Regions from separate parts of the Pseudarthrobacter quantipunctorum genome, predicted to be linked through region 1. Evidence: riboswitches for the same ligand, from Rfam matches in the RefSeq annotation. Region 1 holds a riboswitch; the other holds the start of a gene.
What was found. Region 1 has a riboswitch for cyclic di-AMP ahead of WHH00_RS15360 (hypothetical protein). Riboswitches for the same ligand answer to the same signal wherever they lie in the genome.

Region 1 (7,690 bases):
GCTGGATGCACGGAGCAGGCTGCCGGGCTGGGAGCAGCCAGCGGCCCGCGTGCTGGCCGTGATCAGGCAGGTTCACTGACAGCCCCAGGTTCGCAAACAGCCCGGGCGTGAGTCAGAGCCGCCAGCGGTGCCCGGCGAAGAACTCACGCAGCAGGGCGGCGCACTCGGCTTCGCGCACGCCCGGATACACCTCAACCCAGTGGTTCAGGCGCCTCTCACGGAGCACATCGAAAACCGACCCCGCAGCCCCTGCTTTCTCGTCCCAGGCACCAAAGACCACCCGGGGAATTCGTGCCAGGACAATCGCTCCAGCGCACATGGCGCAGGGCTCAAGGGTGACCACCAGCGTGCAGTCGGCGAGCCGCCAGCCGTCTCCGCTGCCGCCGTCGAGCATGGAAAGCTTTCGCAGGCGTTCCGCCGCCTCGCGGATGGCCACTACCTCGGCGTGGGCAGTGGGGTCCCCCAGCTCTTCTCGCTGGTTCCGCCCGGAACCCAGCACTGCGCCGTCGGGCCCAATGACCACCGCCCCGATGGGCACGTCCTCCGTGTCGAGGGCGCGATGGGCCTCGGCGAGGGCAAGGCCCATCCACGCGTGGTGTTTCTTATCTGCGGAGACCATGGCTCAATGATAGTTTCGAAGGATACCCAGAGCCCGTGACGCACATCCGCCGGGAGGCACAGTGAGCACAGTCCGAGACCGCGTGGACAAGTGGATCAAGCCGTACGCCGCCTTGTGGCTGACCATGATCATCGGCGGAACGCTGGTGATCGCCCTGGCCCTCCTGGGCGCCGAGGTCTACTCAGACGTCGTGGATGAGGAAGGCCTGGCAGGCCTTGATATTCCTGCACTGGAATACTCGCAGTCGTTGCGGAACCCGGAGGTGGACGCTTTCGCCACAGGTTTCACCAACGTGGGCGGCGGGATCGGCATGCCCATCCTGGCGAGCATCCTCACCGCCTGGCTGACCTTCCTGAACAGGACATGGCGGCCCATCGTCCTGGTGGGCGGAGCGGCCCTTGTTTCCACCTTGGCCACTACTTGGGGCAAGCGGCTGGTAGGCAGGACACGTCCGGACCACTCCGAAGCCGTCCCGCCGTTCGAGACGTCGCCGTCCTTCCCCAGCGGTCACACCCTGAATACCACTGTGGTGATAGGGGTCCTCATCTACCTAATGTGCCTGCAGTTCCAAGTACTGTGGGCCCGGATTGCAGCCATCACGGTGGGTACGCTCTTCATCGTCGCCATGGGGCTGAGCCGGGTTTTCCTGGGACACCACTGGATGACCGACGTAATGGCTGGCTGGTTCCTGGGGCTGGCGTGGGTGGGCATCGTGATCCTGGCCCACAGGCTGTTCCACCTGATGCGGCGGCGTGAGCACGCCGGCCCGGCGCCCACGTTCGAGCATCCCGTCCTGCGCGAGGACCACACCGGGGAAGCGGAACGTACAGCCCTGGAGGAGAACGGCGGCGTTGCCTCGCCAAGGGCCGGCGACGACGCTTCGCAGTCCGGCACGGGCGGCGGACGGCAGGGGAGTGGCCCGGCAGCCGGGTGATAGTTTTGACCCATGCGCACTCTCGTTGTGGACCACCCGCTGGTCGCCCATAAGCTCACCGTCCTGCGGGACAAGAACACTCCGTCCCCGGTCTTCCGGCAGCTGACGGAGGAACTGGTGACCCTCCTGGCCTACGAGGCCACGCGGGAAGTCCGCACCGAGCCCGTGACCATCGAAACCCCCGTCAGTACAACTGTGGGCACGGCGTTCACCAAGCCCACTCCGCTGGTGGTGCCCATCCTCCGTGCGGGCCTGGGAATGCTCGAGGGCATGACTAAACTGGTCCCCACGGCTGAAGTGGGCTTCCTGGGCATGGCCCGCGACGAGGAAACGCTGGACATCATTACCTACGCCGAGCGCCTTCCCGAGGATCTCACCGACCGGCAGATCTTCGTGCTGGATCCGATGCTTGCAACCGGCGGAACACTGCGCGAAGCCATCAAGTTCCTGTTCAAGCGCGGCGCTTCGGATGTCACGTGCATCTGCCTGCTCGCCGCGCCGGAGGGCCTGGCCAAGCTGGAGGAAGAACTTTCCGGCGCAAACGTCACCATCGTCCTGGCGTCCATCGACGAGAAGCTCAACGAGAAGTCCTACATTGTCCCGGGCCTGGGCGACGCAGGCGACCGCCTGTACGGCATCGCCGGCTAGGACTCAAGCCTTTCCCGATCCCCGCGCAAGGTTTAGCCTGTGCGCATGGACTGGAAACTGGAACTCGTTTTTGTCCCCGTGTCCGATGTAGACCGGGCCAAAGACTTCTACGTCGACAAGGTGGGCTTTAACGCCGATTTCGACGAGCGGCCCAGCAGCTCCATCAGGTTCGTTCAGCTGACGCCGCCGGGCTCAGCCTGCTCCATCTGCATCGGGGAAGGCCTCACGGATGCTCCCCCTGGCACCGGTTCGAACCTGCAGCTTGTGGTCTCTGACATCCAGGCTGCGCACCGGCAGCTCAAGGCCAACGGGGTGGACGTCAGTGACGTGGACGTGCAGGACTGGGGCCACTTTGTGTACTTCGCCGATCCTGACGGCAACCGCTGGGCGGTCCAGTACATCCCCGGCAGGGACGTACCGGACCGCCAGGGCGAAGCCGCTTCTGTTTAGTACCAGTTGTTGGCGTAGTGGAAGTTCAGTGCTCCACACGGGGACTGGTAGCGCTCCTGGATGTAGTTCAGGCCCCAGTTGATCTGCGTACGGTAATTGGTGAGGTAGTCGGCGCCGGCGCTGGCCATCTTCTCGGCCGGCAGGGACTGCACAATGCCGTAGGCGCCGCTGCTCGGGTTGGTGGCCGTGGTGGTCCAGTCTGATTCCTTGGTCCACAGGGTCTGCAGGCACTGCATCTGGTCAGGGGCCCAGCCGTAGGAGGCCAACTGGCCGGCAGCGTAGGCCTGGGCACCCGCGGGGTCGTTGACGGCGGCGACCGGTGCCGGCTCGGGAGCGGGGGCAGGTGCCGGCGCGGGTTCAGGCTCCGGGGCGGGTGCCGGTGCGGGCTCAGCGGCGGGAGCCGGGGCCGGCTCGGCCGCCTGCGGGACAACGTTGATGGGCTCTGCTGCAGGCGCCGGAGCAGGGTTTTCCTGGATTTCGCTCTTCTCGATGCTCAGCTTCGACTGGGCCTCAACGGCCTGCGTTTCTGTGGCTTGAACCTGCACTGCGGTGTCGGTGGCCTGGCCTGCTGCCCCAACGCCGACAAGGAGGGCGCAGGACGTTGCGAGGATGGCGGCGCGCTGGCCGAAGGAAGGAATTTTGCCTGGCGTGCGCGGTGCACGGGCGTCGTGGCCTGGTTTCGGGCGTGCTTTAGTAAGGAACTTAGACATGATGGATCGCCTCTCACACCTGCGGAGTTAGCTGTCGGGTTCGGATGAGGGCATCCGGCCACACGGAAAATCACGCAGTGGCTTAACCCCAAGGGCAATTGCGTGCCCGGGACTTCTGGGTCCCCCGCCTCTGCCTATGCTCAAGCGGAATCCGGGAAGCGGCAGAGCTTGGCGTCATCCGGATATGCGGCCCGAACGGGAACCGCACCCAATCGACGGTACAGGAGTTGAGGCCTTAAGTCACATTTTGGTAACAGGGATCACTACGACGGCGCGCCGCCTTGCGGCATCCGCTGCGGGAGGGGGAGTTGCAGGGCAAACTGGGTGCGGCCAGGCTGTGATGTCACCGTGACCTTGCCCCCATGGGCCTCGACAATGGATTCGACGATTGAGAGGCCCAGGCCGCTGGTTCCTTCAGCGGCAGGTGCGCCCGGTCCGCCGGCGGTGCCTGCCCGGGCCGCGTCTGCGCGGGCGAACCGCGCGAAAACCTGGTCCAGGAACTCGGGTGGAATGCCGCCGCCGTCGTCCGTTACCGTCACCACCGCGGCGCCCTCCGCCGTCTTCCCGACCCCGGTGACCACCGTGGTTCCCGGCGGTGTGTGCTTGCGGGCGTTGGACAGCAGGTTCATCAGCACCTGCCGCAGCTGGGACGGGTCGCCGTTCACCACGACTGGTTCGTCGGGAAGCTCCAGCCGCCAGGTATGGCCGGGCGCCATGACCTTTTCGTCGCTGACGCCTTCCACCACCAGCTGGTTCAGGTCCACCTCGCTGAGCTTCAAGGGCTGGCCCTCATCAAGGCGCGCCAGCAGCAGCAGGTCCTCCACCAGAGCGGTCATCCGCTGGGACTGGCTTTGAACCCTCGCCAGCGACTTCTCCCCGTCCGGAGTGAAGTTTTCCGTCATCCGCATCAGTTCGGTGTACCCGCGGATGGCGGTCAGCGGCGTGCGGAGCTCATGGGAAGCGTCGGCCACAAACTGCCGGACCTTGGTTTCACTCTTCTGCCGCGCCTGCAGCGCGTTGGCCACGTTGTCCAGCATGAGGTTCAGGGCATGGCCCACGCTTCCAACCTCCGTACCGGGATTGGAGTTCGACGGCGGCACGCGCACGGCAAGCGCCACCTCGCCGGCATCCAAGGGCAGCCTGGAGACGCGGGTGGCAACCTCGGAAAGCTGCTCGAGGGGTTTCATGGTGCGGCGGATCAGGACAGTTCCCACCAATCCGACAAGCAGCAGGCCGCCCAGGGAGACGAAGACGAAGGTCCACACCAGGGACGCCAGCGTACTATCCTTGGCGGCCAGGGGGAGTCCTGTTACCAGGACGTCACCAAAGCTGGTCTTGACGGCGAGCAGCCGGTAGTCGCCGTTGGAGAGTGCCCTGTTGACAGGTTGGGCGTCTGCGTCCAGAGCCAGCAGGACCTGTTTGTCGTCCGTGGACAGCTGGGAGCGCGTGGTGTTGGAGGTGAGGAATCCGCCGCCGCTGACCTGGCCGTTGAGGATGCGCGCGTTGAGGGTTCCAACGCTCTGGCCGCGGGCATCCAGGGGATCCCTGCCGTTGAAGCCGCCCGAGGGAGGGCGGCCAGGATTGTTGGAACGGTCTGCGGCCTGGCCCAGCTGTTCGTCCAGCTGCCGGGTGAGGAACGCGTCCATCGAGGCGTAACTCGCCACGCCCACAGCCCCGCAGATGGCAATCAACAGCGTCATGGCCAGGAGGATCAGTCGGGTCCGCAGGTGCCACGTGCCGGGCTTCAGCCAGCTCCGGGGCTGCGGTGCCGCCGTCAGGTGCCGGGACGCCATGGCGTTCCTACTCCGCCGGCTTGATGACGTACCCGGCGCCACGCACGGTATGGATCATGGGCGGGTGGACGGCATCCACCTTTTTGCGGAGGTAGGAGATGTAGAGCTCCACGATGTTGGCCTGGCCGCCGAAGTCGTAGTTCCAGACCCGGTCCAGGATCTGCGCTTTGCTGATGACGCGCTTGGGGTTTTCCATCAGGTATCGGAGCAGCTCGAACTGGGTTGCCGTCAACTGGAGCTCCTCGCCTGCACGGGTCACCTCACGGGTGTCCACGTTGAGGACCAGGTCTCCAACAACCAGCTCAGCGGTGTCCATGGCGGCCACACCGGACCGCTGGACCAGACGGTGCAGGCGGAGCAGGACCTCTTCCATGCTGAATGGCTTGGTGACGTAGTCGTCACCGCCGGCCGCGAGGCCAACGATCCTGTCCTGGACCGCATCCTTGGCGGTGAGGAACAGTGCGGGAACCTCAGGCGCAAAAGCGCGGATCCGGTTCAGGACCTCGACGCCGTCGAAACCGGGAATCATGACATCCAGGACCAGCACGTCGGGGCGGAAGTCCTTGGCCACTTTCACGGCTTCCGGACCGTCAGCGGCGATCGCCACGGACCAGCCCGCCATGCGTAGGCCCATGCTCATGAGCTCGGAAAGGCTGGGCTCGTCATCCACCACCAGAGCCCTGATGGGGGAGCCGTCCGGGTGGGTGAGCTGTGGGAGGTTGTTGGTCATGGAGTGCGAGGTGGCCATGGGACAACTCTCCGATCGTTGGCTAAAGCCCGGCTTTGGCGTTCCTGTGCGCAAGCTGTGAATCCCAGCCTAGCGAGCTGGGTCCGCGAAAAATGCCCACAACCTGTACCCCGTGTGCTGCGCGCAGCCCTTCCCAAGGGGTTGAAATCTCGGAGGGAACCGGATCCCCGAAGCCCAATTAAGCGCTGAGTCGGCAAATTTTTCTGTCCAAAAACAGGACCGGCTGGACACACTGCTGAGGTGAAGACCGAGATTCCACTATCGGGCACTCCAATGAACGAATCCACGGAAAAAGGAATATCTGCCGAATAATATTCCGCGGAGAGGCCCGAACCGGCCCATGAACAAGATAACAACCGTTATTTTTTACAGAGCCCAGAATTGTGATTTGGAGCACTTTGGCTAAATTCGTCTCATTATGCGGACGATCGCGTCCATTGTTACTTGCAAGTTGCCATTGTTACGCTGCACACTTCCAATGTGAACAAGAACTCAACAGCACCTGCAGCCGCAGAATATTGGCCCAGCACATCCGCTGCTGCCGACATGCGCTGTTGTCGAATGCACGCCTGACCTTCCCACCCTCCGAAGTTCTTAGGCATTCGCCCCCAGCCCAGCGTCGGGCGCCCCTCCCCAGTTCGCATTGCGGGGATTCCCAGCATTCGGGCCGCGATGACGGCCATTCACATTGAGGTAAGCATTCCATGTCAGTTGCATCCGGATACGTCCACATTTCTGTCCGTAACGCCGCCAAAGCCGGCCAGCCCTCGGGCCTGCGCCCCGGGTTTGGTCCGCGCCCCGCCCTGGCCCCATCATCATCCGGAAGCAGCTTCCCCTCCCAGGGCTACGCGCCGCAGGGGTTCAACCCCAATTCCTACGGGCAGCTCCGTGCCGTCCAGCCCGCGGAGGCGGCACCCCTGACAGCCCCCACTCCGGTGGTGGCTGGCCCCAATACCGTCCGGCCCGTAGCCAACGACACCGTTGCCCGCGGATTCGTCCTCTACATGGGCATCGATGAGGAAACAGCGGCAGCGGCCGGAACCTCCATCGCCAAACTGGCCCAGGAGATCCGCGCCTACGCACAGTCCCTGGTGTCCGGCGCCGAAAGCTATGCAGCCGTTGCCGTTGCCCCCGCCGGCACACCCGGTTCCGCGCTCGACGTCGTCCGTTCCACCTTCGGTGACCCCACCGTCAACGCCCGGCAGCGCACTGAGGCCCCGCGTCCGTCGCAGGCACAGGAGCCGCGCCCTTCCGGCGTCCTGATCGACCTGGCACGCCGTGAAGTCCACCTGGACGGCGAGTCGCTCAACCTGACCTTCAAGGAGTTCGAGCTCCTGAACTACCTCGTTGAGAACGGCACCCGCACCGTGGGACGCGACGAACTCCTCGAGGGGCTGTGGCGCAATGCCGAAGAGGTGCCCAACGAGCGAACCATCGACGTCCACATCCGCCGGCTTCGCTCCAAGCTGGGCCGCCTTGCCAACACTGTGCGTACAGTCCGCGGCCAGGGGTACCGGTTCTACGAGCACCCCGAAGTTGTTGTCTGGGCCGCTCCGGAATACTCGATCTAGCACTCACTCGAAAGCGCCTGTCCCGCTGGGCCGGGCGCTTTCGCTGTCGCGGCACGATCCCTCTGCGCCTGCGCTCGTCCCTCGCGCGACAACGGCGCTTTCGGGATGTGCCGCTTCGCTACAGCGCCCTACGCGAAATGCCGCTGTCACGCGTTCGGGCTCTCCTGGCATGTGCCTCCGCGACTGTCGGAGGTCCGGGGCGCACCTCGTTTGGTCC
Region 2 (7,690 bases), 1.6 Mb from region 1:
TGGAGGTGGTGAGGTCCCCGTTCGAGGAACGCCAGGGGCTGGATCGCTATACCGAAGGTCCGCCGGAAGACTTCGGCACCTACCGGACGTTCTGCGGTACCTGAGGCGGGGCCCGGGAGAAACCGTGCGTGAGGAAGTCCCGGGGAGACAAGGCAAGGGCGGCAGCCGGGAGAACCCGGCTGCCGCCCTTGCCTGGAGTGGCCTGGCCCTTACGGGCCGGCTGCGCCTGTGTCTGTGGTGACTATGCCACGCGGACGAAGGAAGCGCCGCTGAGCCAGCTGATGGAGTGAACTGCGGTCTGGTTGCCGTTCACGCCGCCGCTGACAACCTGGCCGTCGCCGGCGTAAACGCCAACGTGGCCGGCGGTGATCACCAGGTCGCCGGGGGCGGGGGTGCCCACGGTGGTGCCGTACTGGTAGAACTGGCCGGGGGCAAGGTCGCCGACGGACTTGCCGACCGTGCGCAGGGCCTTCTCCACCATCGCGGTGCAGTCCTGGATCTGGCCCACCTGGCCGTAGGCGTTGGCCAGGATGGCTGCTCCGGCGCCGCTGCCGGTGGCTGCAACCGGTGCGGACGCGTAGGACATGTTCATGCCGGTGTTCGCCGGGGTGGTAACAGCAGCGGTCTGGACCGGTGCCGGTGCTGCAGCAGGTGCAACGTAGGCCGGTGCAACGTAGGGCGCAGCCGGAGCGGAACCGGCGGCAGGAATCTGGATCTGGTCGCCCGGGTAGATGATGGTGGAAACCGAGAGCCCGTTGGCTGACAGGACGTCATTCAGGCTGACACCGTGGAGCGACGCAATGGCACCAAGGGTGTCGCCCGATACAACCGTGTGGGTGGTGCCGGCTGCTGCGGCGGGGGCTGCGGCTGCCGGAGCAGGGGCGGCGTAAGCCTGGACGCTAGCGGTCTCGGTGGTGTCCGGACCGTTCACACCGGCGTGGGCCGGGGCGCCGACGCCGAAGGCAATGCCGGAGGCTGCTGCCACGGCGAGAGCCGGACGGCCCAGGGACTTGGCCGAAACAGACAGTCCTTCGATCACGATGGAGCGGGCCGGGGTTGCACGGTGACGGGCAGTGATGGAATTTTTTGACACAGTTGATCGCCTCTCCCATGCCTGCGGGGTGAGCTGTCGGGTTCGGGTTGGAGATACCCGGCCGGCAACACCTCCGAATGGAACGGACGCGCTATCGACTTAACCCCAAGGCCTTCAAAAGGCCGCGGAAACTTGGTTCCCCCGTCCCTGCCAGCTGGAAAGCGTTGGTTCCCGGGTCAGTGGCAGGGCTCGGCATTCTGACGGGGAATGTCCCGTCTGGGAGGGACACCTGAAGACCATAACCCGACTTACCACCCATTGTCACATTTAGATAACATGCGAGGCGCGGCTCTCGATTACGCAATCAACTGGATTTCCCAGTGCCACGGCGGTCCAGCCCGGACGGGCAGGCGCGCCGATTTTTTGGGACGTGTTATTTATCACAAAGACGTTAAGGTGGGACCGAGCCCGCCCGGCGACCTTGTTCTTCACGTGCCCGGGGGAGGAGTATGTTCGGCACCCCACGAGGAGGCATTGTGATGCAGCTTGGCAAGTATGAGAGATACCTGATTGAGGAATTCTTCGACGATTACAAGTCCGGCGCGCTGAGCCAGCGCACCTTTACCCGGCGGGTTGCCTTCATTACCGGCAGCATGGCGGCAGCGTCGGCGGCGATGCTGCTGGTGGGCTGTACCCCCAGCGAGGTGCCGCGGAGCACCGATCCCATGCCCACCCCGGAACCGTCCCCTACGTCCGCTGCCGGGACCCTCGGGACTGCGGGATCGGGTGCGGTCCCCGGGGCAAAGAGCCCGCTCTCCGTTCCGGAGGGGGCGCCAGGATTGACGACGGCGTCCGTCCAGTTTCCGTCCGGCGGCGCCTCCGTCAGTGCCTACCTGGCCAGGCCGGAGCGGGACGGTCGCAGTCCTGCCGTGCTGATCTGCCACGAGAACCGCGGACTGACGCCCCACATCGAAGACGTGGCCCGCCGCTTCGCGAAGGAGGGGTACGCCGCCCTCGCGCTTGACCTGCTCAGCCGTGAAGGCGGGACGGCCGGAATGGACCGCGACGCCGTACCCGGTGCCCTCACCCAGGCCGGCGCCCAGCGGCACGTGGCCGACTTCGCAGCAGCCCTGGAGTATCTCCAGGCCCAGGACTTTGTGGATGGCGGACGCATCGCCATGACCGGCTATTGCTTCGGTGGCGGCATCACCTGGCAGGCGGCAGCGGAACTGGACGGGCTGAAAGCCACCGCGGCGTTTTACGGGCCCGCCCCGGACCTGGCCAAAGTGCCGGACATCAAGGCAGCCGTTTTCGGCGTCTACGCTGAACTGGACCAGCGCATCACTGGCCCTATGCCTGCACTCAAGGATGCGCTGGCAGCCTCCGGCGTTGTCCACCAGCTCACGGTCTACCCCGGCGTGGACCATGCCTTCCACAACGACACCGGCGACCGCTACAACGAAGCCCAGGCCACGGCCGCGTGGAACGACACCCTTGCCTGGTTTGACCAGCACCTGTAAAAACCCGCGTCCCGGCCCTGTTCGGCGAAACTGAACTTCCTCCGCTCCATAACGATGTAGAAACGTCCGCCTTCAACCTGCGGATCAAGGCGGTAGGCTTCCGGACTATGTCCCGGTTCGTTACCAAATCCAGGGCGCCGCTGCCCGTGGCGCTTCTTTCGTGTGCCCTGGCAGGAAGTCTGTGGCTGGTGCCGGCAGCCGCCGCGGACAGCGGTCCCGGGGATTACCCGTCCTGGGAGGAGGTGCAGGACGCGAAGGACAGCGAGGCCGGAAAGGCCGCGGAAATCGCCAAGATTGATGGCCTGCTCTCCAGCCTCCAGGAGCAATCCGAGGCCGCCGGCTCCGCTGCGGTGCAGGCGGCGGCGGAGTATGCAGCCACCGACGCGGCATTGCAGGCCGCCGCTTCCAGGGTGGAGGCCCTTGCACAGCAGGCACTACAGGCTGACTCGGAGTTGGTCCAGTACAGGAAGGAACTTGGTGCGCTGGCGGCCCAGTCATACAAGACGGGCGGCACGAACATGGGGTTCTTTGTTGCCCTGGACGCTGTCCAGGCCAACACCGTGCACGGGCTCAACGTGGTGCAGATCGTGGGGGACAAGACCGCCGCGCTCGTGCATAAGGCGCGGGCCGCAGGGGAAATTTCTGCTGCACTGGCTGCCCAGGAACAGGCCGCAAAGGATGAGCGCGGACGGCTGGCCCTTGAAGCCGAAGCCAGGCTCGGAGCTGCCCGCTCCGCCCAGGACGGCCTGGCCCGCAAGGCGGCGGAGGAAAAGGAGCGGAGCGCGCAGCTGACAGCGCAGTTGGCGTCGCTCAAAGGTACGACGGCGGAGGTGGAGAACGCATACCGGCAAGGCGAGGCGGCGCGCGCCGCCTACGAGGCATCCCAGGCGGCCAAACGGGCCGCCTCCGAAGAACAGTCCCGCCGACAGGCCGACGCGGCCACCAGGCCGGCGCTGCCCGCCGCCCGCCCCGCGCCTGCTGGTCCTGCACCCGTCCCGGCTGGTCCCGCCGCTGCTCCGGCAAACCCTGCGCCGGCAAACCCTGCCCCGGCACTTCCTTCCCCTGCAGTCCCGCCGCCCGCCCCGCCCAACCCGCCGCCCGCCCCGCCCAACCCGCCGCCCGTCGTCGTGCCTTCCCTCCCCGGCGGCGCGGTCAATGACCCGGCAGGAGCCAAAAGCTACGCCTCCGGCAGGCTGGGCGCGCACGGCTGGGGCCAGGACCAGTTCCTTTGCCTCGCCCAGCTGTGGACCAAGGAATCGAACTGGCTGACCACAGCCACCAACCCCTATTCCGGCGCCTACGGAATCGCCCAGGCCCTCCCGCCGGGCAAGTATTCAAGTGCCGGCGCCGACTGGCTGACCAGTTACCGGACACAGATCGACTGGGGACTGGGCTACATCCGGGAGCGTTACGGCTCGCCTTGCGCCGCCTGGAACCACTCCATGGCAAAGAACTGGTACTGACCCCGCGTAGGCTTTTCCCATGCCCGACTATGAACGCTTCCGGATGATGCTCGAGGAGGAGCGGGAACGGAAGGTGGCCCTGCTTCCGGCGCTGCGCGCGGACATCGCCGCCGCGAACTCGGCGCGCCAGGATTCGAACGTGGACGACGAACATGACCCGGAGGGCTCCACTATCGCCTTCGAGCTGTCCCAGGCGTCAGCCCTGTTGAAGCAAAGCAGTGCGGGGCTGGACCAGGTTGACGCAGCCCTGGCCAGGATCGCCGCCGGCACGTACGGGACCTGCGCCGTCTGCGGGGAAGCCATCGCCGAAGGCAGGCTGGAGGCACGCCCCTGGACCCCGTTCTGCATCCGCCACGCATCGGCAGGCCGCAACCAGTGAGCAGCGGCGCCGGCCCGGTGATGGCTGCTGCAGAATTTATTGACCGTACGCTGCAGAATGAGGGCGCCTGGCATCGGGCGGACGACGTCGAGGGCAGGCTGGGCGGCCGGCTCTCCTCTTACGGCTCGTCGGTGGGCGCTGTCCGCGGAACCGTCCGCGACGCCCTGCGGAAGTACAAGGACCTCGACCACGACGGCGTTGTGCAGCTGGCATCCGCCCTGTGGGGCCAGCCCCGCCCAGGTTCCAAAGCGGTTTTTGAACGCCGGTTGGCCGCCATTGTGCTGCTGCAAACCAGGGTGCCGCTCCTGCGCCACTCGGACCTGACCCGCATTGAGGGGTTCCTGCGGTCTGCCGGGACCCGCGAGCTGGCAGAACCCCTGCTGGCCGACGTCCTGGCGCCTTTCCTTTCCCGGCTCGGCGGGCGGGACCGGCAGCGTGCAGATGTTGTCCTTGCCCGATGGCGGACGGACGCCGACAGCCAGCTGCGCACCGCCGCCGCCTACATCCACCAACAAGCCGCCCCCGAAGCACCACCACAAGGAGACACCCATGAGCGATCCCTATAACCTCGACCGGTTCGTTGCTGCGCAGGAGAGCGGCGGCGCTTACGATCAGGCCCTGTCAGAACTGCAGCTGGGCAGGAAGTCCGGCCACTGGATGTGGTTCATCTTTCCCCAGATCGCAGGCCTGGGGCACAGCGAGATGTCCCGCCGGTACGCCATCAGCTCCCTCGCTGAAGCGCGGGAGTACCTGGACCACCCGGTGCTGGGCCCAAGGCTGCTCGAGTCCGCCCTTGCCGTCACCAACCACTCAGGCGCCCCTGCGGAGGACATCTTCGGGAGCATCGACGCCCGGAAGCTGCACTCCTCCATGACGCTGTTCCTCCGGGCAGCCCCGGGGGAAACGGTGTTCAAGACCGTCCTGGCCCAGTTCTTCGACGGCCAGCCCGACGCCGCCACCGACGACCTGCTGGCCGAGACTGACGAAAAATAGGGGCCGAACCGTAACAGCCGACGGCGGTGCCTTGCGCACCATGCGCGAGGCACCGCCGTCGGCCGCTTTTCTCTGGAGCCATGGGCTACGGCGTGGGGCTGCCGCCGTTAACGTTCAGGGTCTCGCCCACAACATAGCTGGATTCCGGTGAGGCGAGGAAGACGTACGCGGGGGCAAGCTCCGCCGGCTGGCCGGCCCGGCCCAGGGGCGTCGACTGCCCGAACTCCGGCAGCTCCTCCTTCGGCTGGCCGCTGCTGACCTGCAGCGGGGTCCAGATGGGACCCGGCGCCACCGCATTGACGCGGATGCCCTTAGGCGCAAGCTGCTGCGCCAGGCCCTTCGTGAAGTTGTTGATGCTGGCCTTGGTGGTGGCGTAATCCACCAGCGTCGGGGACGGGTTGTAGGCCTGGATGGACGTGGTGTTAATGATGGTGGACCCGGCCGGCATGTGGGGGAGTGCAGCCTTGGTCAGCCAGAACATCGCGTACACGTTGGTCTTCAGGGTGTGGTCGAACTGCTCATCGGTGATGTCGGCGAGGTCCTCCTGGGCCACCTGCTTCCCGGCGTTGTTGACCAGGATGTCGATGCTGCCCAGCACCGCCACGGCAGTGTCCACTACGTCGCGGCACACGGACGCGTCCTTGAGGTCGCCCGGGACCTTGACGGCCTTGCGCCCGGCGGCCTCGATAATGCCGGCAATGCGCGCGGCGTCCTCCTCCTCTTCAGGAAGGTAGGACAGGACGACGTCGGCCCCCTCCCGGGCGAAGGCAATGGCCGTTGCCGCGCCGATGCCGGAGTCCGCGCCGGTGACGATCGCCTTGCGGCCTTCCAGCCGGCCGGTACCGCGGTAGGTTTCCTCACCCAGGTCGGCCTTGGGTGCCAGCTCCGCGTCCAGTCCCGGCTCGGGCTGGTGCTGCTTTGGCGGGGAGATCTTTTCGTACGCGGTGACCGGATTGCGGAAGGTGTACTGGTCTGTCATTGCAGTCCTCCTGGTGCTCGGGTAACAAAAAGCTAAGTATGCTTACCGTTCCAAGCCTAGGCACCTGATGCCTCCCTTGCCAACCCGGGTCAATCCCTGATGACCTCGTGAAGCCGGACGTCCCCCAGCGTTCCAGCGTCGACCGTGGCCGTCATGAACGTGCAGGCCGGCTGCCGGCGGCGGTCAGTGGGCGACCCCGGGTTCAGAAGCCGCAGCCCGCGCGGGGTGGTGGTGTCCCACGGGATGTGACTGTGCCCGAAAACCAGCACATCCGCTTCCGGGTACAGCGCCTCGCACCGGGCCTCGCGCCCTTTGGCCTGCCCGGTCTCGTGAACCATGGCAAAGCGGACGCCTTCAAGCGTGATCTCCGCCGTTTCCGGAAGCTTGCGGCGCAGCTCAGGGCCGTCATTGTTTCCATAGACGCCCACCAGCAGGCGGCTCCGCCGCTGGAACTCCTCCAGATGGGGCGCCGACACCCAGTCGCCCGCGTGAAACACCACATCAGCGCTTTCGACGGCGGACCACACCTGTGCAGGAAGGTCGCGGGCGCGCTTGGGGACATGGGTATCGGCGACCAGGACGATGTTCAGCGGCATGGGAAAATCCTGCCACGCCCGCCGGGGTACTGCGGAACCGCCGGTGACCTTCTCCAGTGCGCCTTTCCGGCCGGTGTTCCGATTCGCCCTTTTCCCTTTTCCCTGCGGGCAGCCAGTCGTACTCTGGGCTCGGAGGTGATTGCCATGGAGGCAACGCAGGGCGACCGCATCATTGTGCATGGCAGGACGGTGGGTGCCGCAGACCGGCATGGAGTGATTCTTGAGGTGCGCGGCCAGGGCGGAACGCCGCCCTATCGTGTCCGCTTTGATGACGGGCACGAGACCATCATGTACCCCGGCGGTGATTTCGCCGTCGAGCGCGGCACCGCGAACCAGGCCTGACCGGGGCGGCGGACTGGCGGGTGCAGCCCACCCGCTGCACCTGTCAGACTGGAGCGATGGATCACTTTTCTGCCTCCACCGCGTCCTCCGCCCCTCCCGTCCGTACTGGCCCGAGGGACCCCGGCGATGCCTGGGTGGAAGGAAACCGCGGCCGCTTCTGGGGCCGCTTTGGCGCGGCTGGAGTGCTGGCCTACGATCCCGGCAAGGGGGTGCTCCTGCAGCACCGTGCCGTGTGGAGCGATAACGGCGGAACGTGGGGGCTGCCCGGCGGCGCACTCCATGAGGGTGAGGAGCCCGTCACCGGTGCGCTGCGGGAGGCCTATGAGGAAGCCGCCGTGCCCGCGGGCAACGTGGAGGTGCTTTTTACGTCCCTGCTGGACGTGGG

Region 2: linked by a shared signal. The riboswitch ahead of WHH00_RS08310 (LysM peptidoglycan-binding domain-containing protein) and the one ahead of WHH00_RS15360 (hypothetical protein) in region 1 are both predicted to bind cyclic di-AMP.

What each region holds. Positions count from the first base shown of each region.
Region 1 covers NZ_CP148033.1:3,391,281-3,398,970, reverse strand. Annotated here, with positions in the region: gene WHH00_RS15385 (glycosyltransferase family 4 protein) at 1-79, shown strand, start outside; gene WHH00_RS15380 (nucleoside deaminase) at 113-619, opposite strand; gene WHH00_RS15375 (phosphatase PAP2 family protein) at 681-1,553, shown strand; gene upp (uracil phosphoribosyltransferase) at 1,566-2,201, shown strand; gene WHH00_RS15365 (glyoxalase superfamily protein) at 2,247-2,651, shown strand; gene WHH00_RS15360 (hypothetical protein) at 2,648-3,361, opposite strand; cyclic di-AMP (ydaO/yuaA leader) riboswitch at 3,367-3,528, opposite strand; gene WHH00_RS15355 (ATP-binding protein) at 3,625-5,154, opposite strand; gene WHH00_RS15350 (response regulator transcription factor) at 5,162-5,902, opposite strand; gene WHH00_RS15345 (winged helix family transcriptional regulator) at 6,607-7,473, shown strand.
Region 2 covers NZ_CP148033.1:1,802,534-1,810,223, forward strand. Annotated here, with positions in the region: gene WHH00_RS08305 (protein adenylyltransferase SelO) at 1-104, shown strand, start outside; gene WHH00_RS08310 (LysM peptidoglycan-binding domain-containing protein) at 242-1,093, opposite strand; cyclic di-AMP (ydaO/yuaA leader) riboswitch at 1,097-1,298, opposite strand; gene WHH00_RS08315 (dienelactone hydrolase family protein) at 1,573-2,553, shown strand; gene WHH00_RS08320 (lytic transglycosylase domain-containing protein) at 2,661-4,016, shown strand; gene WHH00_RS08325 (TraR/DksA C4-type zinc finger protein) at 4,036-4,395, shown strand; gene WHH00_RS08330 (DNA alkylation repair protein) at 4,392-4,961, shown strand; gene WHH00_RS08335 (DUF1810 domain-containing protein) at 4,945-5,388, shown strand; gene WHH00_RS08340 (glucose 1-dehydrogenase) at 5,474-6,367, opposite strand; gene WHH00_RS08345 (metallophosphoesterase family protein) at 6,457-6,963, opposite strand; gene WHH00_RS08350 (DUF1918 domain-containing protein) at 7,108-7,305, shown strand; gene WHH00_RS08355 (NUDIX hydrolase) at 7,362-7,690, shown strand, end outside.